DNA from 3 places in the Pseudarthrobacter sp. HLT1-3 genome. Region 1 is predicted to be linked to each of the others. Evidence: predicted binding sites of a transcription regulator. Region 1 holds the regulator's gene; each other region holds the start of a gene.

Region 1 (7,537 bases):
GAGAACGCCCTGTTCGCCACCCTGGACCCGACCGTCCGCAAAGCCGAAACCGCGGACGGGCTGGGCTACACCCTCGCCGACACGGTGGGTTTTGTCCGTTCGCTGCCCACCCAGCTCGTGGAGGCTTTCCGCTCCACCCTGGAAGAGGTAGCCGACGCGGACCTGATCCTGCACGTCGTGGACGTCTCGCACCCGGATCCGGAGGGCCAGATCGCCGCCGTACGCCAGGTGTTCAGCGAGGTCGACGCACGCAAGGTGCCGGAAATCATCGTTCTGAACAAGGCCGACGCCGCGGACCCCTTCGTGATCGAACGCCTCAAGCAGCGTGAACCGCGCCACGTGGTGGTCTCGGCCCGCACCGGCGAAGGCATTCCGGAACTGCTCAAGGCGATCAGCGAGGGCATCCCGCGGCCGAGTGTGAAACTGGAACTGTTGATCCCCTACAACCGCGGGGACCTGCTCAGCAAGTTGCACGAAACCGACGCCGAGATCCTTAGCCTCGACCACGAGGAAGCGGGCACCCGTGCCGTCGTGATGGTGCGCGAAGGATTCGCCGCTGAACTGGACTCGTTCATCAGCAATGACTGACGCAGCGGGGACCGGGGCGCACACCGGCGGCCCGGCAGGGCAGGACACGACAGGGGAGGACACGACAGGGGAGGACACGGCAGCCGCTGCACCCGCAGGCTCCGACCCGGCAGCGGCCGAAGGCGCAGGGACCGGCGCCGCGGGATCTGATGACGCGGGGACAGAGCCCGCCCCCAGACGGTCAGCGAAGAAAGGCCGTCCGGCCGGCGAGGAGTTCGTTATTGAACTGCTCGACCGCGCCGTGTCCGGCATGGGCGGCCAGAGCCGCGACGGCCAGCACGAAATGGCCCGGCAGGTGGCGCACGCGATCGACAGCGGCGACCACCTGCTGGTCCAGGCCGGCACCGGAACCGGCAAGTCCCTCGCCTACCTGATCCCGCTGATCGCCCATTCACTCGTCAGCGACAAGCCCACCCTGGTCTCCACCGCCACCCTGGCCCTGCAGACCCAGATCGTCGGCCGGGACCTGCCCCGGCTGCTGAAGACCATCACCCCGGCGCTGGACCGGCCGGTCAAGGTCGCCCTCGTCAAGGGCCGCTCCAACTACGTGTGCCGCCACAAGCTCGACGGGGGCTTCCCCTCCGAAGAACCCTCCGAAGGCCAGCTCTTCTCACTCGGCGAGGACACCTCCGTGCCGCATTTCGCCGCGGCCATGGGCGGCCCGTCCTCGCAGCTCGGCAAGGAAGTCGTCCGGCTGCGCGAATGGGCCGAGGACACCCGGACGGGTGACCGGGACGAGCTCCTGCCCGGGGTCACGGACCGTGCCTGGCGGCAGGTCTCGGTCACCTCGATGGAGTGCCTGGGCGCGCAGAAGTGCCCGCTGGCGGCCGAATGCTTCAGCGAACTGGCCCGGGCGAACGCCGCTGACGCCGACGTCGTTGTCACCAACCACGCGATGCTGGCCGTCAGCGCCTTCGAGGGCCTCGCGGTGCTGCCGGACTACGACGTTGTGGTGGTCGATGAGGCCCATGAACTGCAGGACCGGGTGACCGGTGCCGTGTCGGGCCAGCTCTCCGTGGCGATGGTGCACGCCGCCGCGTCCGGGGCCCGGAAAAACACCGGCATCACCGTGGACGCCCTGAACAACGCCGCGTCCCACCTCGAACTTGCCGTTGAGGGGGTCCCCAGCGGACTCATGCCCAACGGCCTCAACACCGAACAACTGGACTGCGTGGACCAGTTGCGGGACGCCTGCCGCGCCGCGCTCTCGGACTCCAAGGGGGACAGCGCCAATACTGCCGACGGCGGCCGCCAGCTCGCCCGCTCCCGCCTCATGGTGATCCTGGAACTCTGCGAACGGCTGCTCGCCGCCCGCGAGAACCGCGAGGTGGTCTGGTTTTCCCGCACGAGCACGTTTGACCCGCAGCAGGGCTACGCCCAGCCCGACGAGACGGCGCCGGCCCTGATCAACATCGCCCCGCTCAGCGTCGCCGGCCGGCTCCGCGAGGGACTGTTCGCGGACCACACCGTCATCCTGACCTCGGCAACCCTGGCGATCGGGTCCGCTTTCGAACCGGCCGCGGGCGGCCTTGGCCTGGTCGGGCCGGGTGCACCCAGCTGGACGGGCGTCGACGTCGGCTCGCCCTTCGAATACCCGAAACAGGGCATCCTGTATGTTGCCAAGCACCTGCCCAAGCCCGGCCGCGGTGCGTCCCCGGAAGCCCTCGACGAGCTTGAGAAGCTGATCCGGGCCTCCGGCGGGGGAGCCCTGTGCCTGTTCTCCTCCCGGCGCGCGGCCGAGGAAGCCGCCGAGGCCATGCGGCCCCGGCTGGACATGAGCATCCTCTGCCAGGGGGATTCGACCATGACGGCGCTCGTGAAGCAGTTCGCCGACGAACCGGACACCTGCCTGTTCGGCACCATGTCCCTGTGGCAGGGTGTCGACGTGCCCGGGGACTCCTGCCGCCTCGTGGTGATCGACCGGATTCCCTTCCCGCGGCCCGACGATCCCCTCATGACCGCGCGGTCCCGCGCGGTGGCCCAGGCCGGCGGCAACGGCTTTATGAGCGTTTCCGCGACCCACGCCGCCATCCGCCTGGCGCAGGGCGCCGGCCGCCTGATCCGCACGACGACGGACCGGGGAGTGGTGGCGGTGCTGGACTCGCGGCTTTCCACCGAACGCTACGGGGGTTTCCTCCGCGCCGCACTGCCGCCGTTCTGGCCGACCACCGACCCGGCAGTTGCGGTCGCGGCGCTGGAGCGGCTTGCCAAGGAATCAGGGCAGCCGGCCGCCTAGCCACGGCCGGGACCAACGCGAAGGGCCCCGTCCGATGCCGGCGGGGCCCAGTTCCGGCTACGGACGCGCAGGTCCGTGCTGGCTAGAGGGAGCGCAGTACCGAGACGACCTTGCCCATGATGACGGCGTGATCGCCGAGGATGGGCTCGTACTGGGTGTTCTGCGGCAGCAGCCAGGTGTGGCCGTCGCGCTGGCGGAACGTCTTGACGGTTGCCTCGTCGTCCAGCAGGGCAGCCACAATGTCACCGTTGAGGGCGTCGCCCTGCCGGCGGACCACCACCCAGTCGCCGTCACAGATGGCGGCATCGATCATCGAATCACCCGCGACCTTGAGCATAAAGAGCTCGCCGTGGCCCACGAGCTGGCGCGGCAGCGGCATAACGTCCTCGACCACCTGGTCGGCCAGGATCGGACCGCCGGCGGCGATGCGGCCCACCAGCGGCACCATGGCCGTGTCGGTGGCACTGGCCAGCTCGGAAACCGACAAGCCGCCGACAGTGCGCAGCCCGCTGGACTTCTCGATCCCGGAAACCTTGGACGTGCCCTCATCGAGGGTCAGCGGCATCAGCACTTCCATGGCGCGGGGACGCTTCGGGTCCCGGCGCAGGTAACCGAGCTTCTCCAGCTGCGAGAGCTGGTGGGTGACGCTGGAAAGGCTGGCGAGACCGACCGTGTCGCCGATCTCGCGCATGGACGGCGGGTAGCCATTGTCCGTTACCGAGCGCTGGATGGTCTCCAGGATCTTCTTCTGCCGGACGGTGAGGCTCTTGGGTGGCCGGGCTGCCTGCGGGCTCCGCTGGGTGGCCCTGCCGCCTGTGGCTTGTGCTGCCATGTTCGCCAACGCCTTTCCGTTCCGCCCGGCCGCCGTGGCTGCGGTTGCCGGGAACTTCCGGCCTGAGATGAAATGTCAGACCCTGCTGATCAACTGCAGAAGTGGTTGTTCTTTGACTCAAACGTAGGCCAGCCACACGGCTTTTTCAAACATTTGTTCTAGCGAGTCTCGACAATGTTCGTCAATAAGTGCTAAAACAGAGCAGGTGATGTTCGAATATGTGTTCTATTTGAACACCAGTCGGACTCAGCACAACGTTCGGTTCTTTGTTCGAAGGTTAGGCCGGTTGGCGGCGCGTATGTGGAGTACGCCGGGCGGCACAGTATGGTCCAGGAGGGCTCAGTTCATGTCAGCATCAAGCGCATTTCACGACACTTTCGGCCGCGACGCGTTCGGCAACTACGGCCGACCCGACGGCGGTGTATCGGATCACCAGCAGCGTTCCCTGGCCCAGCGCCCCTTCGCCGGCGCTCAGGGCTCCGACGGCCGGCCCAGCTTGGCCGGCCGCGGCGCGCGGGCCAAGCAGGCGCCGCTGCGTCTGACCCGGCGGGGACGCATTGTCTTCATTGGAGTGCCGCTGATCCTGCTGGCCGCGCTCATCCTGTCCCTCAGCGGCTTCCTCAACGCCCCGGCCAAGGCCGCGGAGTCAGCCGCCGATCTCTCCCTGACGCCAACCGTGTCCGTGACGGTTCAGCCCGGCGAGTCACTTTGGGCCATCGCAGAGGCCGTCGCGCCGGAGCGGGATCCGCGCGATGTCGTCGCGGATATCGTCCAGCTGAACAACCTGGACGCTGCCCGGGTCGTGCCGGGCCAGGCGCTCTTCATTCCGTCCAACTAGCCCCGGGAATCCGTCACAGTTTCAGCGCCTGCAGCGATCTCACTTAAACTAGTGAAGTGACTGACCAGTTAGAGCGCCTGAACCGACTTCCCCTCCGGACGAATCTGCGGGGCTTGACGCCGTATGGCGCCCCGCAGCTGGACGTCCCCATTTTGCTCAACGTGAATGAGAACACCCATGGTGTTCCGGCCGACGTCCGTGCCGCCATTACCGAAGCAGTCACGATTGCCGCAGTCGGCCTGAACCGCTATCCCGACCGGGAGTTCACGGAACTCCGCACGGCCCTGGCCGAATACCTCGGGCACGGACTGGGCGCGGACAACATCTGGGCCGCGAACGGCTCCAATGAAGTTCTCCAGCAGATCCTCCAGGCATTCGGCGGACCGGGCCGCACCGTCATGGGCTTCCCACCCACATACTCGATGTACCCGCTGCTCGCGGCGGGCACGGACACCGGGTACCTCGCCGGGACCCGCACCGCGGACTACGGGCTGAGCGCCGCGTCTGCCGCCCGCCAGGTCCGCGAGGCCGGGCCGAACATCGTTTTCCTTTGCTCCCCGAACAACCCCACCGGCACCGGGCTTGGCCTGGACGTCGTGGAGGCTGTCTACGAGGCCGGCGAAGCCAGCCAGACGATCGTGATCGTCGACGAGGCCTACCACGAGTTCGCCCACGACGGCACGCCCAGCGCCCTTTCCCTCCTGCCCGGCCGGGAACGCCTTATCGTCTCGCGCACCATGAGCAAGGCCTTCGCCCTCGCCGGCGCCCGGGTGGGCTACATGGCCGCAGCGCCCGAAGTGACCGACGCCCTGCGCCTGGTCCGGCTCCCGTACCACCTCTCCGCCATCACCCAGGCGACAGCCCTGGCCGCCCTGCACCACCGGGTCGCGCTGATGGCCGACGTCGAGGACATCAAACGCCAGCGCGACAGGATCGTCGCCGAACTCCAGCGGATGGGCCTCAAGCCGGCGGCTTCCGACTCCAACTACGTCTTCTTCGGCGGTCTGGACAATCCGCACGAGGTCTGGCAGGGCCTGCTCGACGCCGGCGTGCTGATCCGGGATGTCGGCATTCCGGGGCACCTGCGCGTCACCGCCGGGACTGAGACGGAAACCACAGCCTTCCTCGAAGCCCTCGAGCGGATCCTGGCCGGCCGCGCCGTACAGCCCGCCTAGACTTAACCCCAGGACATCCACCCTGCCTGCACGGCGGGCACCGCCGTCATCCAAAGGACACGCACATGAGCAACACCGGATCAACCGCTGCCGAGGGCCGGACCGCACGCATGGAACGGACCACCAGCGAATCATCGGTGCTGGTTGAGATCAACCTGGACGGCACCGGGGTCTCGGACATCAGCACCTCGGTGCCCTTCTATGACCACATGCTGACCGCGCTGAGCAAGCACTCCCTGATCGACATGACGGTCAAGGCCACCGGCGATACGCACATTGACGTCCACCACACGGTTGAGGACGTTGCCATCACCTTGGGCGAGGTCCTGCGGACCGCGCTCGGGAACAAGGCCGGTATCCGGCGGTTCGGCGAAGCCACGGTTCCGCTGGACGAGGCCCTCGCGCACGCCGTCGTCGACGTCTCCGGCCGCCCGTACCTTGTGCACGGCGGCGAGCCTGCCGGCCAGGAGTACCACCTGATCGGCGGACACTTCACCGGTTCGCTGACCCGCCACGTCTTCGAGGCGATCACGCTGCACGCCGGGATCTGCCTGCACATGAACGTGACCGCCGGCCGGGATCCGCACCACATCGTCGAGGCCCAGTTCAAGGCGTTCGCGCGCGCCCTGCGGGCCGCGGTCGAACCGGACCCCCGCGTCAAGGGCATTCCGTCGACCAAGGGTGCGCTGTGACCGGCAAGGTCCTGAAGGACGGCGCGATCATCGACCCCGACGCCGGCCGGAAGCCGGCGTCGCCCGAGGGCAAGCCCACCGTCACAGTCCTGGACTACGGCTCCGGCAACATCCGGTCCGCCGTCCGCGCCCTCGAACGCGCCGGCGCCGAGGTGATCCTTAGCTCCAAGCCGGAGGATGTGCTTAACGCCGATGGCCTCGTAGTCCCCGGGGTCGGTGCCTTCGAGACCGTGATGCGTGAACTCAAAGCCGTCGACGCGATCCGTATGATCGGCCGCCGCGTTGCCGGCGGCCGTCCCGTCCTGGCCATTTGCGTCGGACTGCAGGTTCTGTTCGAAGCCGGCGTCGAGCACGGCACTGAATCCGAAGGGATGGGGGAGTGGCCCGGCAAGGTGGAACTCCTCCCGGCCGACGTCGTACCGCACATGGGCTGGAACACGGTGTCCGTTCCGGAGGGCTCCAGCCTCTTCGCCGGTGTCGAGGACGAGCGCTTCTACTTCGTCCACTCCTACGGTGTCCAAAAGTGGGACTTCGACGTGATCCAGCCGCGGATGACGGCGCCGCTTGTCACCTGGTCGGATCACGGCGCCCCGTTCATCGCGGCCGTGGAAAACGGCCCGTTGTGCGCCACACAGTTCCACCCCGAGAAGTCCGGCGACGCCGGTGCGCGGCTGCTGCGCAACTGGGTCGAGGGCCTGCGCAGCCGAACCGGGACCGCCTAAATGTGGTCCATAGTGCTGATGGGCCTGGCCGGCCTGCTGGTCGGCGGCGGGCTGTCCTTCCGCCAGCAGAAAAGCCCGCGCTGGATCCAGGTTGTGTTCTACGTCCTGGCCGGCATGGCGCTGCTCGCTGCGTACCTCCTGACGCTGCCCGCCGCCTGACGCACTGCACCGCCGCACTGCACCGCCGCCGCCCCTGCCATCCCCGAAGAGCCGTCCCTAAGAGCTGAGGATCCACGATGACCACCGAAACCCCGCTGCCCGTGCTGGAGCTGCTGCCCGCCGTCGACGTCGTCAACGGCCAGGCTGTCCGCCTCGTCCAGGGCGAGGCCGGCAGTGAGACGAGCTACGGCACTCCCCTGGAAGCCGCGCTCAACTGGCAGCAGCAGGGGGCCGAATGGGTCCACCTCGTGGACCTCGACGCCGCCTTCGGCCGGGGCTCCAACGCCGACCTGCT
Region 2 (7,537 bases), on a different contig from region 1:
CTGCTGCTGCTGCAGGATGGTATGGACCTGCCGAGGGGAGGAACGCCAGCACTTCGAAGTTTCCTTCGCCCTGGATCGTTTCGACCCAGCCGCCCGCGGCGGCGGCGCGGGCTTTCATTCCTGCTATTCCACGGCCCGACGGGGCCGTCGTCGGCGTCGCTGCCGGGCTGGTGAGCGACGAGCTGACACGGAGCTCCAGGGACGTTGCTGTCCACATCAGCCGCAGGTGCGCGCCCTGGCTCCGGTTTCCGTGCTTGAAGGCATTTGTCAGGCTCTCCTGCGCCAGCCGGTAAACCGTCAGGTGCTGCATCGGGGTCAGGTCCCAGGGCTGTCCCGCCGTTTCCACCACTACGGGCATACCGCTGGAGCCCAGTCGTTCGGCAAGAATCACCAAGTCCTCGACTCTTTGGGCCGGCTGGTCGGTAATCTCAGTGGAAAATCCCTCGATCAGCCGGCGCGTTTCGACCAGCGCGGTTCGCGCCGACTCGGCGATGACCCTGGACGCTTCCTCGACGGATTCCGGTTCTGCGCGGTGGATGAAGCGTATTCCGTCGGCCTGCGCGACGATGACCGTCAATGAATGGGCCAGGACATCATGCAGCTCCCTGGCAATTCTGTTGCGTTCCTGTTCCACAGCAAGTTCGGTCGCCGTTTCCCGGAGCCGGGCTTCCGCCGCGAGCTGCGCCCGCCGGCTCCGCGAGACGTTGTTTACCGCCAGGGCGACGGCCCAGGCGGCGAGGTTCAGGGCGGCGAACGCCCCGAAGATCAGAAAAGCGTAGGTGAGGGACCGCAATATTCCCCGGCCATAGAGCTGGTTGCCGAAAAGGAAATTGATCCAGGTCTGGTCCGTGAACCAGTTGACGGCGGTGACGCCGGCAATTACGACAGCAGCAACGGGAGGAACCCACCGGTTCCGGGCCTTCCAGCCGACCACGGCGAAAAAGATGACCACGGGAACAGCAGCGTAGCTCAGCGCGCCCGAGAGCAGGACCAGGGGGAAGACCTTGACGCTCTGCAGGACCAAGGCGAGGAAAACAAGCCCGAGGGCGGCCGCAGGCAGGATCTCGGCCACGGCGATGCCCGTGAGGAGCACCAGCAGCAGAGCGCTGTTCTGGTCGAAATGGCGCTGCTCCAGGACAAAGAGTGTCCCCAGGAGCAGCATGGCCGTTGCCGGTGCCGCGAGGAGCCGCAGAAACGTGGTGGTCTTGAACATGCCTTCACCATAGGCGGGCTCACATAGCTTTTCGGGCCATTTCGAATGAGTTCAACCCGGAGGATGAAGAAGTTCCGCCGCATGGATGAGCCGCATGAATGAAGGGCCAGCCACGAAGACGCCCAGGCACGATGGGGAAAGCAGTTCGCCGGTAATAATTCGCTGCGGCGGGGGTCTCTACTGCCCGTCGCGAATGACGGATCCAAACTGCCGCAGGAGATAGTTCCCGGCTTTGAACGCTGCTGGCGACACGGTATCGAGGCTGAGGAAGCCGTGGACCAGTCCCGGATGACTAACGTGGTGGACCTTGGTCCCGGCAGTTATCAGCCTTTGGGCCAAGGCCTCACCCTCATCACGAAGCGGATCGTGTTCCGCCGTTGCTATGAGAGTGGTTGGCAGGCCGCTGAACCTGGCATGCAGCGGGCTCCACATCTCGAGTTGTTCAGCGCGCATGTCGGGAACCCACTGCTGCAACGACCACGCCAAGGCCTCTGTATCGAGTCCCCATCCTGTCCCGTTCTGCTGCACGCTTGGCTGCGACAGCCTGAGGTCGGCAATGGGACAGACCAGCAGGAGCCCGCTGAGGTCAACGCCCTCCGCGACCAGCCGCTGGGCCGCCAGCAGGGCGATCAGGCCGCCGGCGCTGTCGCCGGCGCAGGATGCTCAGGCGCTCGCCGGTAATGGGCCGACAGTACGGCGGCGTTGGCTTCCGCTGCCAGGCGGCGGCACGTCCGGTCATGGGAATCGAGGTCCCCAAAAATGAAGGCCCCGCCATGGACGTAGAGGATGAGAGGCAGCGGGTGCGCGCTGGGGCGGTAGAGACGCGCTTCCACCGGGCTGTCGCCAGGCACCGAAACGTCCACCACGATTGGCAGGTTCGGCCCTGCCGGCCGCACGCATGCGGCGCGCAGCTTCGCCACGTCCAAAGGTGGAGTCTCTGCCGGTTGTGACCGGATGCCCGAGATCCACGTCGCCAGCCCGTCATCGGCAAGGATCTCTTTCACGACGGCCGGATCCCGGTGAGCTCTCAGAGCGTCACGTTCCCGCCGCCGTCGACCGCCCAGCTGGGATTGAAGGCGACCTCCCAGCGGTAGCCGTCAGGGTCGGCGAAGTACCCGGTGTAGCCGCCCCAGGACTGGGTCTTCGGTGCAGCGATGATGGCCGCTCCGGCCGTCTTGGCTTCCGCCATCACCCGGTCGACTTCCGCGGCGCTGCGCAGGTTGTGGCTCAGCGTGATGCTCGGACTGCCGGCAGGCGGATCGGTGGCGGCTTCGGCCTGCATCTGCCCGGCGTCCCAGAGTGTAAGGAGGAGGCCGTGATTGGCCTGGATGAACAGGACTTCGCCGCGGACTTCCCGGTGGACGGGCCAGCCCAGGCCATCCACGTAGAAACTCCGGGAAGCGTCAACGCTTCGGACTCCCAGCGAAATTAAATCGACTCGTGGCTGCATCTTTCGATACTGTCATGGACATGTCCACAAATCACCAAGACGAAAAAGCTGCCAAGGCCGACCGGGACCAGCTCGCCGCCGTGCGGGTGGCCGTTGACGAGGTGGATGAGCAGATCGTGTCGCTGATCGGCCGCCGCGAGCGCCTGATCCGGATCGCCGGAACCTTGAAGGCGGACAGTGCCGAGGTGCGGGCCCCCGGTCGCGTGGAGCGGGTCATCGAACACGTCCGCGCCACGGCCGAGCAGAAGGATATCGACGTTGATCTCGTCGAGAAGACCTACCGGGCGATGATCGACGCGTTCATCACGCTCGAACTGGGAGTCTACAAAGCCAGCTCCTAGGGCCGGGGCCTAGAGCGCTTCCTTGACCGGCACGTTCGCCTGGTAGTCGCGGCCGTCGCAGTCGCTGAACGCCGTCATGAGGTGTCCCTTGGCCAGGCCCATGATGGTGCTGATTGGAAAGTGCCCGGTGATGGTGTTGCCGGAGTGCTCCACGCCCTTGAGATCAAAGTTCTCCTCCGTGCCATCGTGGCTGAAGCAGTAGAAGGACACGGCCTCCCCGTTCATGAACTCGATTCCCATCCGTCGCTGGTGGGAATAATCCGGGGTTGAGGCCAAGAGCCCGACCACATAGGCGCCCTGGCCGGGGATATTTCCGTCTATATCGAACTTCGCCACCAGGGACGTGTCCGCGGCGGCGATGCTTACGTGCTTGAGAAGTGCGTTATGGGAGCTCATGGCTCAATCCTGCTACCTGTGTCTGCGTCCGTCCACCCCCGATCTAGGTTTTGCCCCGGCCCCGTCGTAGACTGGAGTTGTTCGAAGATATATTCGAACGTTTACTTCAGGTGGTGAGGTCCGGGAGGCGCAATGGGCATGTTCAGCGAGTCAGTGGACGTCGTCTGCGCACCCTCCGGCCAGCCCCTGAGCCTTGACTGGGCGGGCCGTCACTACACCGTCTGCGCCGAACCGGACCGCTGGTACGAGCGGCGCCAATGGTGGGCGGAAGAACAGCGCGCACCCCTGGGAAGCGGACCGGGACTCGTGGACCATGAGATCTGGCGGGTCCAGGTGCGCCGGGCAGATGCCCCCGACGCAGAAACCCTCACCCTTGACCTCACCCGGCATGCCGGCAGCGGACGCTGGCGGCTGCTGCGGATCCATGACGCCCTGCTTCCCCACCGGAAACCCGAATCAGCATGAGCTTCACCCATCTCCACGTCTCCACCGCCTTCAGTGCCCACTACGGGGTCTCCTGGCCGGATGACCTGGCGGCCGCCTCAGCAGCGGACGGGGCGACGGCGCTCGCCTGCACGGACCGCGACGGACTCTACGGGACCATTAAGCACCTGAAGGCCTGCATGGCGGCAGGACTGGACCCAATCGTCGGCGTTGACCTTGCGGTTTTCGACGACGACGACGACGGCGACCTCCGCACCCAGCTCGGGGGACGCGTTGTCGTGCTGGCCCACGGTCACAACAACGGCGCCGGGTACCGGGCGCTGTGCCGGCTGATCTCCGATGCGCATGCCCGCACCACGGGTAAAGCCGGGGGAGCGGTGCCCGCCGCCGTGACCCGGGCCGAGCTGGCTTCCCGGACCCTGCATCCGGAAACCCTCAAGCCGGTGCTCACCGTGCTGATCGGCCCGGACTCCGACGTCGGACGTGCCATGGGGGGCAGAAGGTACCTGCGCCCCCGCACCCTGTTCAAACGCTGGATCGATGCCATGCCGCCCGGCACGCTCGCCGCCGAGGTGGTCAGCCAGCTCAGCCCGCCCGGCGAACCGCTCAGCACCGCCCACGCGGTGCGGATGCTCAAGCTCGCCGCAGAACACGGGGTCCCCGCGGTGCTGAGCAACGCCGTGCGGTATGTCGCCGAGGACGGAGCGGCCACCGCGGACGTGCTGGATTCCGCCCGCACGCTCAAATCGCTGCCCGAACTCTCGGCCGCGCCGCTGCTCCAGCCCAACGGGCAGGCCTGGCTGAAATCCGCGGCGCAGATGCAGCAGCTGGGCAAGGAGATAATGCACGCCGCCGGGTACGGCGCAGCAGACCTCAAGAGCCTGCTGGCCCAGACCGAGGCGCTCGCGGACCGTTGCCGGATGGACCCCGTGACGGACATGGGATGGAAGCAGCCCGTGGTCCCGGAAGCCTCGGTGATCGGAATCGCCGGGGACCCCCTCGTGGAGCTCACCCAGCGCTGCGAAGCGGGCATCAGCAGGAGGTTCCCGGGGATCACCGGCAAACCCGCCGAGGAGCTGCGCTCGCGGCTGGAACACGAGCTGCGGATCATCGACAGCCTGGGCTTCGCCGCGTACTTCCTCACCGTGGCCGAGGTATCCCGGATGATCCTGGACATGGGCGTCCGGGCGGCGGCCCGCGGTTCGGGGGCCTCCAGCCTGGTCAACTTCCTGATCGACGTCAGCCAGGTGAACCCGCTGCAGCACGACCTGATCTTCGAGCGCTTCCTCTCCCGGGACCGCGCCACGTTGCCGGACATCGACATCGACGTCGAAAGCGCCGAACGGCACAACGTGTACCGGAAGATCTTCGAACGCTTCGGCTCCGAGCGCGTCACGCTGATGAGCATGCAAAACGGATACCGCGCCCGCGGTGCCGTGCGCGACGCCGGCCTGGCGCTGGGCATGGAGGAAGGCGAAATCGGGGACATCGCCAAGCAGTTGTGGCGGTTCTCGGCCCGGAACTTCCGCGAAGCCCTCGAAGAGAAGCCCGAACTGAAGGAATTCGCCGGACGGGTGGGGCAGCGGGACTTCAGCGAAAACCAGCAGCTGGACCTGCTGGTGGACCTCACCGAACGGCTGGACCGGCTGCCGCGCCACATCTCCATGCACCCCTGCGGGGTGATCCTGGGCGACGCCACCCTGCTGGACCGCACCCCCGTGCAGCCCAGCGGCCTGGGCCTGCCGATGAGCCAGTTCGACAAACACGACATGGACCCGATGGGCATGCTCAAACTCGATGTCCTCGGCGTCCGAATGCAAAGCGCCATGGCCTTCGCCGTCCGCGAAGTGATCCGCCTGCATCCCTCCAAAGCCGAGGTCATGGCCGCCGGGGCCCACCCGGTGGGACCCGGCGGGACCGGCCCGGACTACATCGCCGAGGACGGCCGGATCGACCTCAACGCCGTGCCGCTCGACGACGAGCCCACCTATGAGCTGATCCGCAGCACCCACACCCTGGGCTGCTTCCAGATCGAATCACCCGGGCAGCGGGAGCTGATCGGCAAACTTGCACCCCGGGAGTTCAACGACCTCATCATCGACATCTCCCTCTTCCGGCCCGGGCCGATGAAATCGGATATGGTCCGGCCCTTCCTGGAACACCGGCACGGCTTCGCCCCCGAGGTCTATCCGCACCCCGACCTCAAACCCGTCCTCCAGGAGACGCACGGCGTCACCGTGTTCCATGAGCAGATCCTGAAAACGTTCGACGTGATGACCGGATGCGGGCTGGCGCGGGCCGACGAATTCCGCCGCGCCCTCGGCAACGACCTGCTGGAAGGGAAGGTGGAGGAGTTCTTCCGGAAGGAGGCCCGGGCCAGGGGATACAGCCCCGCAGTGGTGGACAAGGTCTGGGGGACCCTCAAGGCCTTCGGCAGCTTCGGGTTCTGCAAGGCCCACGGCGCCGCCTTCGCCGTGCCCACCTACCAGTCGGCCTGGCTGAAGACCCACCACCCGGAGGCCTTCCTCGCCGGGCTGTGGGAACACGATCCGGGCATGTACCCCAAGCGGCTCCTGGTGTCCGAGGCCCGGCGGCTGGGGATCCCGATCCTGCCCCTGGACATCAACCGGAGCCGGGCCGAGTACCGGGTGGAACGCGTGGACACCGGCCCGGAGCGCGGAAAGCTGGGCATCCGGCTGAGCCTGAACGGCATTTACGGGCTCTCCGGAACCGAACTGAAACGGATCGTGGCGGGACAGCCCTACGACTCGCTCGCTGACCTGCGGGCCAGGTCCCGGCTGAGCAAACCGAGCATCCAGCGGCTGGCCCAGCTGGGCGCCTTTGACTCCCTGCACCGGGCCTCCGGCGGGACCGCCAACCGCGCCGACCTGGTCCAGCACCTGCAGACCCTGCAAAGCCGGCCGCAGCGCAAAGGCCCCGAGGTGATCGAAGGGCAGCTCTCGCTGCCGCTGGGTGACATCGAACTGAAAAACCTCAAGGCAGTGCTCCCGGCCCCCACCCTGGTGGACACCGTCCGGGCCGAGCTGGACCTGATGGCCGTGGATGTCAGCGGCCACCTGATGGCCAGCCACCGGCCGTTGCTGGACCGGCTCGGGGTCACCACCGCGGACAAGCTGCTGGGCCTGCGCAACGGCACCGAAGTGCTGGTCGCCGGAGTCCGCGTCGCCACCCAGACCCCTCCGATGCGGGGAGGCCGCCGGGTGGTCTTTATCAGTATCGACGATGGCACAGGCTGCGTGGACTCGGTGTTCTTCCATGAGGCCCAGGAGCTGGCCGGTCCGCTGCTGTTCGGGACCCGGCTGCTGCTGATCCGGGGCAACACCCGGCGGACGGGGCCCAGGGGGATCAGCATCAGCGCCAGCATGGCCTGGGACCTGAGCCGCACCGATACCCTGCCCTTCCCGGTCCCGGCCTCCGGGATCCCGGAATACCGGGAACCTGAGCCCCCCGGCCCGCTGGAGGGCATCAGCCGCAACCTCGCCATCACCGGGCTGGGCGGCTGAGTGGCGCGTTGGTTGGCCTCTGCAGAAACCGATAGCATGGACGAGGCTGGCTGTGGTCCCCGTACGCCACAAGCTACGAAGCCTTAAACTTTGAATAGGAGACACCCGTGTCAGATGCCCAGCAGATCACCCTTCTCGTCGATGGCGAAGAGACCAAGGTGGCTACCGG
Region 3 (7,537 bases), on a different contig from region 1:
AGGACGGCCGCGTCCGGCGGGCCTATCTGGGGCTGGTCAACACCCCCATCCAGCTGCAGCCCAGCTCCGTGGTCCGGACCGGACACCGCGAAGGGCTCCTGGTGGTGGAGGTACTCGGCGACTCGCCCGCCGAGCGGTCCGGACTTCGGGCCGGCGACGTGCTTCTGCGGGTGGGCGAAAAGGCCGTGTCCAATGCCGAGAGTCTCCAAAAGCTGCTGTTTGCCGAGGCAATTGGCGTTCCGTTGGAGTTGGCGGTGCTGCGTGACGGAACCGAGATCCGGGTGCTCACTGTTCCTGAAGAGATGAATGAACGGTGACGGCGGCGCTGCCGTCAAAATCGTGGCGGGGACGCTGCAGTGACCTGTGCATTCGTCCGCACGGTGTGACGCGGAATTCCAGCCTAGAGGAAAGGCATTACTCGATGCCGTGCGTCCGCCTTGGGTAGGTGCTACCTGAGCCGCGGGGCAGGTACGCACTTTACTTCCGGGCAATACTTGTTGGCGCTTCCGGACGTACCCGACTTTCCGCTCGGTAAAGGAGCGGGTAGCTCCATTGCTTGTTGCCTCCTGTTTTGCGTGTCACGGTTTCCTTAGAAAGTCGGTTGGAAGTGGGTCTCAGTACGTTTCCCTATTCTTTCCGGCTCTCCGAAAAGCAGTTTAGGTATTCGGTGGGGAAATCGGAGATCAACGTGGAAAATTTGGGTGGCCCTGCGTCGGGAATTTCGGTCCGGCTGTTCGGAACGTTCGAGGTCCGACGGAATGGCGAAGTGCTTACGGCGGCGGACATGGGCGGCCGCAAGCCTCGGCACATTCTGGAAATTCTCTTGCTGAACCTGGGAACCCCCGTGTCCAAAACGCGCCTCGTGGAGATCCTTTGGGGACCCCATGCCAGCGACGGCGCCATCGCCACGCTGGAGAGCTACGTCAGCGGCATTCGAAGGGCGATCCAGCCCGGCAACACCAAACAGGGTCCGCTGCGCACCGCGAACAGCGGCTACGTCATGGACCCGCAACTCGTGGACCTGGACCTCTCAGCCTTCCGCCGGCTGGTCCGTACCGCCCGGCAGTCCCCGCCGGCCGAGGCGCATCGCCTTTCCCTGCAGGCTTTGGAGCTGGCGGCTGAGCCTCTGCTGGGCTTTGAGCTCGTGGCCGATTGGGCAGAGGAAGTGCGGGCTCAGCATGCTGCCGAGAAAGTCGCCGCCCAAATTCTGGCGGCCGAAACCGCGGCCTTTCTCGACAAGCCCGAGTTGGCGATATCGCTGGCGCGGACCGCCGTCCAGACCGAGCCGCTGAACGAACGAGCGTGGACGATTCTGGTCGCCGGCTACGAGCAGGCCAGCCTTCCGGTCGAGGGGCTGGCCGCGTATGAGCGATGCCGCCGTTTGTTCGACCGCGATCTGGGCTGCGCCCCGGGTCCGGCCCTGCAGGCCGCCCACCTCAGGCTGCTCCGGCAGCGCGCCGAGGGCAATACCGAGCTCTCGGAGGTCCTGGCGGCGCTGCTTTACCTTGGCGAACGGCTGCATGGCCCCAAATGCACGGAGCTGGCCGCGGAGGAGTCCCGGCGCCTGCAGGAGAACGCCGGCCGGGTCCTCGACTCGTTCCTGCAGCAGGCGCTGGCCGCTGTCTGACGCCGGGAAGGACCACCACCTGCTCTGCGCGGGCCTGCCCCTCGGCAGTCATGCCGCTTTTACGACCGGGAGCTCGGCCCAGTGCGTTGTGTAGCGGGGGGAGAGCATGTCGCGCTTCATGCTCCAGTCCGGCCCGCCCCGGATCCCAGCATGGCCCAGACCGATCGAACCCCGGCCGTACCTCCGGCTGACATCCTCCAGCAGCGAGCCGATGCCCCGTTCCTCGTGCGGATTCTCGAAGATCGCCAATGGTGCCTGGTTGCCGGTCGGGCGCAGGTCGGTGACCATGATCCCGGCGCGGACGTACTTGACGCCGTCGTCGATCCGGGGGAGCAGGGCGTACGCCGCCCTCGCCAGCAGGACCGGGTCAGCGGTAGGCATCGGCAACGTAACGCACACCGACGGATATGAGCTGGCCTGCGGGTTGAAGTACGACGTGGCAGCGAACGCCGTCAGCACCTTCGCCTGCAGCCCGTGCCTGGCCAGGCGGGCACTGGCCTGCTGGGCGTAGACGCCGAGCACCTGGCGAAGCCCTGCGCCGCTGGTGATCGGGGTGGCGAAGGAGCGGCTGAAGATCAGCTGGTCGCGGCCTATCCGTTCCTCTTCGAGGGGTATGCACGGGGTTCCCTGGAGTTCCAGGACGGTCCGCATCAGCACCACCGAGAAGCGGTCCCTGATCCTGACCGGGTCGGCCCGCGCGAGGTCCAGGATGGAATGAATTCCCTGCCCGTTCAGCCGCTTGGTCAGCCGCGCCGCGACACCCCAGAGTTCAACCACGGACAGTCCGGCCATGAGCTTCTCCCGCTGGCTGGCCGGAACGGCATCCCAGTGGCAGACGCCGTCGAACGAGGGATTGTGTTTCGCCCACTTGTTGGCCAGTTTCGCCAGCGTCTTGGTCTCTGCGATGCCAACGCAGACGGGGACGCCGACGTTCCGCTTCACGGCCGTCTTCATGGTGTGGCCCAGTTGCCGCAGCTCCGCCGGGGTGCCGCTGACCCCGAGGAAGGCTTCGTCGATGCTGTAGACCTCCAGCCACGCCGAGTAGCGGCCGAGGAGTTCCATCACCCGGGCGCTGATGTCCCCATACAGCTCGTAGTTGCTGGAGCGGGCGACGAGCCCCCATTCCTTCGCCCGGGGTGCGAGCTTGAACCAGGGCTCGCCGAGAGCGATTCCGAGTGCCCTTGCCTCGGGGGAGCGGGTGACCGCGCAGCCGTCGTTGTTGGAGAGCACCACCAGCGGACGGCCTTCCAGGGAGGGGTCGAAGGCGCGTTCGGCGTTGGCGTAGAAGCAGTTCACGTCAACGAGGGCGACGGTGCCCCGGTGAGACAGGGCCTTGGACCTAGACATGGTGCAGGCAGCGGGTCGCGACGCCCCAGATGACCAGATCCGACAGGGCGGGGACCCTGATGTCCGGGTAGCGGGGATTGTCAGCCTGCAGCACAACGCCCGATGCCGTCAGGCGCAGCCGCTTGACCGTGAGTTCGCCGTCCAGGACTGCCACCACCACGGAGCCGTCGCGGGGCTCGAGGGCCCGGTTGACGATCAGCTCGTCGCCGTCGCTGATCCCGGCGCCCTCCATGGAGTCGCCGGACACCCTGACGACATAGGTGCTCGTGATGTCCTTGATGAGGTGTTCGTTGAGGTCGATGCGCCCGTCAAAGTAGTCCTGGGCCGGGGAGGGGTAGCCTGCGGCGACCGGCACCGGCGAGATCAGAACCGACAGCAGAGAAGTGCCCGCGTCTATCACGCGGGGCCCGATGATTACGCCCACCACACACCTTTATTCGAATATATGTTCGACAGATTCAGTGTAGCTCCGGGCACTGACAACCGGTACTCTCCAGCAGGTTGCACCCAGGACGCGCGCGGTGTCTCAGTTTCAACAGACGCCTAGAGCACGGCACCGTTTCCGTGGAGGACTGGCTTCTGCAGGTACCAATTTGACTGCGGGAACCACATCAATACCGCCCCGGCCATGATGGGAATGTACGCCCCGAGGGGCGACAGTGCCGGAGATGAGATGACGGAAACTGTGAAGCAGGCGGCCACTACTGTTAGGGCAGCCCGGGCTATCCGCGAGCGGTACAGCATCAGGATCGGCACGCCCATGACGATTACCGTGTAGGTGGCCAGGACGGCCAGTGTGCCGGTCCCGAACCAGCCGGAGTCTCTGATCTCAGCCGACATGAAGAGGGATGGGATCAGAGAGCCCAGCCCCGTCCACGCGCCGGGAGGAGCCAGCACAGCACACTGATAGTGATCGCGAGGGGCACGTCCCGGCCACCCAGCCGCAACTGCTTCATCGCCCGGCACCGCCACTCCAACACGTCCCCATGCCGTCCATCCAACCACGATCTGGGGTCCGTCGACCTCGACGGCTGGGATAAGGCGTTTGGGGCTTTGACCGACCGAGAAGTGCCGTTCCAAGCGCGCAGCCAGAAGGGCGGCCCCACGACCCTGTCACTTTCGGAGAGAGCTGTTTGTTCAAAAGCTACTCCGCAAGTTACCGATACCCGAAAATCCGAGGAGCCGGCAACCGACGGGCTCTTCGTGGGCACCCGAGGCCGCCATGAGACACCCTCTGGGCATTTGTCCGGGTGTCGGTCAACTGTGACAATTGGGTCATGAAATCGCTTCCCATCCACTGGCAGCGGCTCGTGGACTCGGAGGGTCAGAGGTGCGCGCGCTGCGCGGCCACCCAGCGCGAGGTCGAGCATGCGGTAGCGAAGCTCAAGGAAGTGCTCGTTCCGCTGAACACATCACCGCAGCTCGAGGTCGCGGAGGTTGAAAAGGCGACGTTTCAAGCGAGCCCGCCGGAGTCCAACCGCATCTGGATCGCCGGCAGGCCAATGGAGGACTGGCTCGGCGCGACGGTGGGAAGCAGCCCCTGTTGTGCCGTGTGCGGTGATGCCGACTGCCGTACCGTCGAGGTCCGCGGTACGACGTTCGAGGCGATTCCCGAGGAGCTGATCCTTCAGGCGGCACTTGTTGCGGCATCGGAGCTGCTCGGTGCGACGGCGGATCCGTCGGCCTGACCAGTTGCGAACGGTCCAAGCGTCAAAGGCCCTGACGCCTTCGCTGTCACCGGCGGTCCCCTCTGCCTGTTCTCAAACGGGTCTGGAACGCGGCCCCCGGCCTGCTGCTTGGCCACGGAAGTGCTGATGGGCGCAGAAACGGGACTGCATCATCAGGCGGCCTCATAAGGGGTGCGGAAGAGGGTGACTCCCCACCCCGGGTTGTGCAACACGATTCCACTCTCCCGCCGCGCGATCTGAAGCGGAGCCTGAAGGTACCGTTCCATCCGCGCCTGTTCCTGGTCCCACGGGAAGTTGCACGTGCCCAGAACCCTTTCCAGCGTCCCCGGATCCGGCGTGATCGTTTCGCCGACAATGCTGACCCTGACAGCGTATGACGCACACGGGATCCGCACTGTCATCAAGGGGCGGCCGCCAACGATGCCGAATCTAATGGCGTAGTCGCCGGAGCTCAATCCCGGACCACGGGGCACAGAGGCCGGCAGCATGGACCCTGATGTGAAGTACTGGCACTCCAGCATCCCGTTGGCCGCAGCGTCCTTTGCGCGCTGCGTCAAGCACTCATCTGAACCCTGGCCGACGGGGGCTGGCGGAACCGGGGGCACCGGCGCGAGCGTCATGCCAGGCGACAGCCCGGCACTCGTCGACGGTGCGGCCGAGGCGGCGGGCGGCATGGTCACCGCTTGATTGGTGGCAGACGTACTAAGTGGCGGAGCCGTCCCGCAGGCCGCGGTTACTGCGACGACGAGGCAGGATAAGGACAGCAATTTCGGCGTCGTGCGTCTTCGATAACGAGCGGGTCCCCCGGGCGCGGACATGATCCGAACACTAGGCGTGCCGGGCGCGTCATTGCAACAAATCGCCGCAGCTAAGAGAGCGAGGCCTATCCGTCCAATTCCCCGGACGTCAATTTCCCCAGCCACTGGGGCAACGCCTCAGGCTCGGTGAGACCCCACCAAACTTGGCCCGCAGGCCCTCTTTCAGCGGATCACCTGGTAGCGCACGTGGGTGACGAGGCGGGTACCACTTACTTCCGTCGGTTCAAGTTTGAGGTCCGCGACGCTGTCCAGCAGCCGCTCGCCCGCTCCCAGGAGGATAGGCGCAGTGTGGAGCCGCAGCTCGTCGATCAGCCCCGCCGAGAGATACTGGCGGACCGTCTGCGCTCCGCCGGCAATGGCGACGTCCTTGCTGCCCGCGGCCTTCCGTGCCTGGGCGCGCTGATTCGATCCCGTCGGTCACGAAATTGAACGTGGTGCCGCCATTCCTCATCCCACGGGCCGGGCCCGGGGCCGGCGAACATGTTCCGTCCCATGATGTAGGCGCCGGCCGCGAGGATGCCTTCGAGCGCGGCCGCGTTGGACTCGGGTTCTTCGAACATCCATCGGCCCGGGAGCTCTCCGCCCTTGCCCAGGGGGTCCGCTTGGGTTTGGTTCGGACCGGCGGCGAATCCGTCGAGGGAGATGGTCAGGTCGCACGTGACTCGGCTCATGCGCCCATCGTGCCACCACTCGCCGGTCCGCGTCCGGCTTAACAAGTGTCTCCCAGACGGCCGACACTCGCGGCAGTGAAGTTAGCTTCATCACGTAGTGCGTTTTCGTCAAATACCCGGCCGCGTCGGGCCGCATAATTGACATGACTCCGGCGGACTTTCCCCACCGCCAGGCATGAGGAGGGTCCATGAAAACCTGGAATTTTGTGAAAAGCACTATCAAGAACGAGTACTTTCCGGCTGCGGCGGTGTTGGCCGGCGTGATCCTGTTCTGGGGCCTCGGATTCTTCGGCGGGCTGTCCCTCTTGAGCAACCACCAGTCGCTGCTCACTACTCTGACCTGGTTGCTTTTCGTCTACGCCGCCGCCGTGCTCACGCCGCTGGCGGGACTGCTTGCCGTGGTGGATCTCTCGCGCCGCTGGTTGCGGAACCGGGCGTCGAACGACCTCCGGCCAGCCGAGACCGCCTAGCGTCCCGGACGGGCCTATTCGAACCGGGAAGGGTCGCCCATGCCGCGGCGGACAACTTCCGCCACGCCGCTGGAGTAGTCGATCACTGTGGTCGGCTCCGCGCCGCAGTCGCCGGAGTCGATCACAGCGTCCACCACGTGCTCGAGCCGTTCCTTGATTTCCCAGCCCTGGGTCAGCGGTTCCTCCTCATCCGGCAGCAACAGAGTGCTGGAGAGCAGCGGCTCGCCCAGTTCGGCCAGCAACGCCTGGACCACCGCGTTGTCCGGAATGCGCACACCCACGGTCTTCTTCTTCGGGTGCAGCAGCCGCTTCGGGACTTCCTTGGTCGCCGGCAGGATAAACGTGTAACTGCCCGGCGTGACTGCCTTGATGCTGCGGAACACATCGTTATCAATCTGCACAAACTGGCCCAACTGGGCGAAGTCCTTGCAGACCAGGGTGAAGTGGTGCTTGGAATCCAGCTGGCGGATGGTCCGGATCCGGTCCAGCGCCTCCTTGTTCCCCAGTTGCGCACCCAGTGCGTAGCAGGAATCCGTGGGGTAGGCGATCAACCCGCCGGAACGGAGGATTTCCACCGCCTGGCTGATCGAGCGCGCCTGGGGGTTTTCGGGGTGAACATCGAAATATCTCGCCATGGCAAGAGCTTACGCCCGACGGCGGTGCGGGCCCCCAAGGGCCCGACGATGCCACCCGAATGGCGCCAATTCGGCAGGCTTTGTGGTTCCCCGGAAGGCTGAGGAGCTAAAATGGCTATGGCCCTCGTCCGCGGCAGCCCGGCGACGGGTTCCATTGATTTTCCTCCGGGGCCCCTTGGCGGCAGCGACGCCACGATATTTGAAACGGTATCCGTCATTACGGCCGGCGCCAGTACGGCACGGGAAATAGTGGATTCCCGAGCGCACATTAGAGCGTCCAC

The links. The regulator LexA, encoded in region 1, represses DNA repair genes until DNA is damaged. The targets are predictions, from matches to a motif close to TCGAACANNTGTTCGA.
Region 2: a site for LexA is predicted at 3,482-3,497, ahead of AC50X9_RS19200 (DUF6504 family protein). Genes of this name have one in related genera too.
Region 3: a site for LexA is predicted at 3,412-3,427, ahead of AC50X9_RS07670 (LexA family protein). Genes of this name have one in related genera too.

The regions. Positions count from the first base shown of each region.
Region 1 covers NZ_JBWZCJ010000017.1:54,541-62,077, forward strand. Annotated here, with positions in the region: gene hflX (GTPase HflX) at 1-588, shown strand, start outside; gene AC50X9_RS14870 (ATP-dependent DNA helicase) at 581-2,824, shown strand; gene lexA (transcriptional repressor LexA) at 2,907-3,656, opposite strand; gene AC50X9_RS14880 (LysM peptidoglycan-binding domain-containing protein) at 4,153-4,494, shown strand; gene AC50X9_RS14885 (histidinol-phosphate transaminase) at 4,551-5,669, shown strand; gene hisB (imidazoleglycerol-phosphate dehydratase HisB) at 5,735-6,361, shown strand; gene hisH (imidazole glycerol phosphate synthase subunit HisH) at 6,358-7,083, shown strand; gene AC50X9_RS14900 (hypothetical protein) at 7,084-7,242, shown strand; gene priA (bifunctional 1-(5-phosphoribosyl)-5-((5-phosphoribosylamino)methylideneamino)imidazole-4-carboxamide isomerase/phosphoribosylanthranilate isomerase PriA) at 7,320-7,537, shown strand, end outside.
Region 2 covers NZ_JBWZCJ010000030.1:14,246-21,782, reverse strand. Annotated here, with positions in the region: gene AC50X9_RS19225 (sensor histidine kinase) at 1-1,213, opposite strand, end outside; partial or broken gene AC50X9_RS19220 (alpha/beta hydrolase) at 1,391-2,046, opposite strand; gene AC50X9_RS19215 (VOC family protein) at 2,241-2,663, opposite strand; gene AC50X9_RS19210 (chorismate mutase) at 2,678-3,004, shown strand; gene AC50X9_RS19205 (hypothetical protein) at 3,014-3,400, opposite strand; gene AC50X9_RS19200 (DUF6504 family protein) at 3,533-3,865, shown strand; gene AC50X9_RS19195 (DNA polymerase III subunit alpha) at 3,862-7,368, shown strand; gene thrS (threonine--tRNA ligase) at 7,476-7,537, shown strand, end outside.
Region 3 covers NZ_JBWZCJ010000006.1:166,769-174,305, reverse strand. Annotated here, with positions in the region: gene AC50X9_RS07685 (S1C family serine protease) at 1-317, shown strand, start outside; gene AC50X9_RS07680 (AfsR/SARP family transcriptional regulator) at 785-1,627, shown strand; gene AC50X9_RS07675 (Y-family DNA polymerase) at 1,676-2,974, opposite strand; gene AC50X9_RS07670 (LexA family protein) at 2,967-3,398, opposite strand; gene AC50X9_RS07665 (hypothetical protein) at 3,518-3,814, opposite strand; gene AC50X9_RS07660 (DUF2703 domain-containing protein) at 4,252-4,662, shown strand; gene AC50X9_RS07655 (hypothetical protein) at 5,149-5,349, shown strand; gene AC50X9_RS07650 (dihydrofolate reductase family protein) at 5,643-5,837, opposite strand; gene AC50X9_RS07645 (hypothetical protein) at 5,789-6,151, opposite strand; gene AC50X9_RS07640 (hypothetical protein) at 6,340-6,621, shown strand; gene AC50X9_RS07635 (L-threonylcarbamoyladenylate synthase) at 6,636-7,256, opposite strand.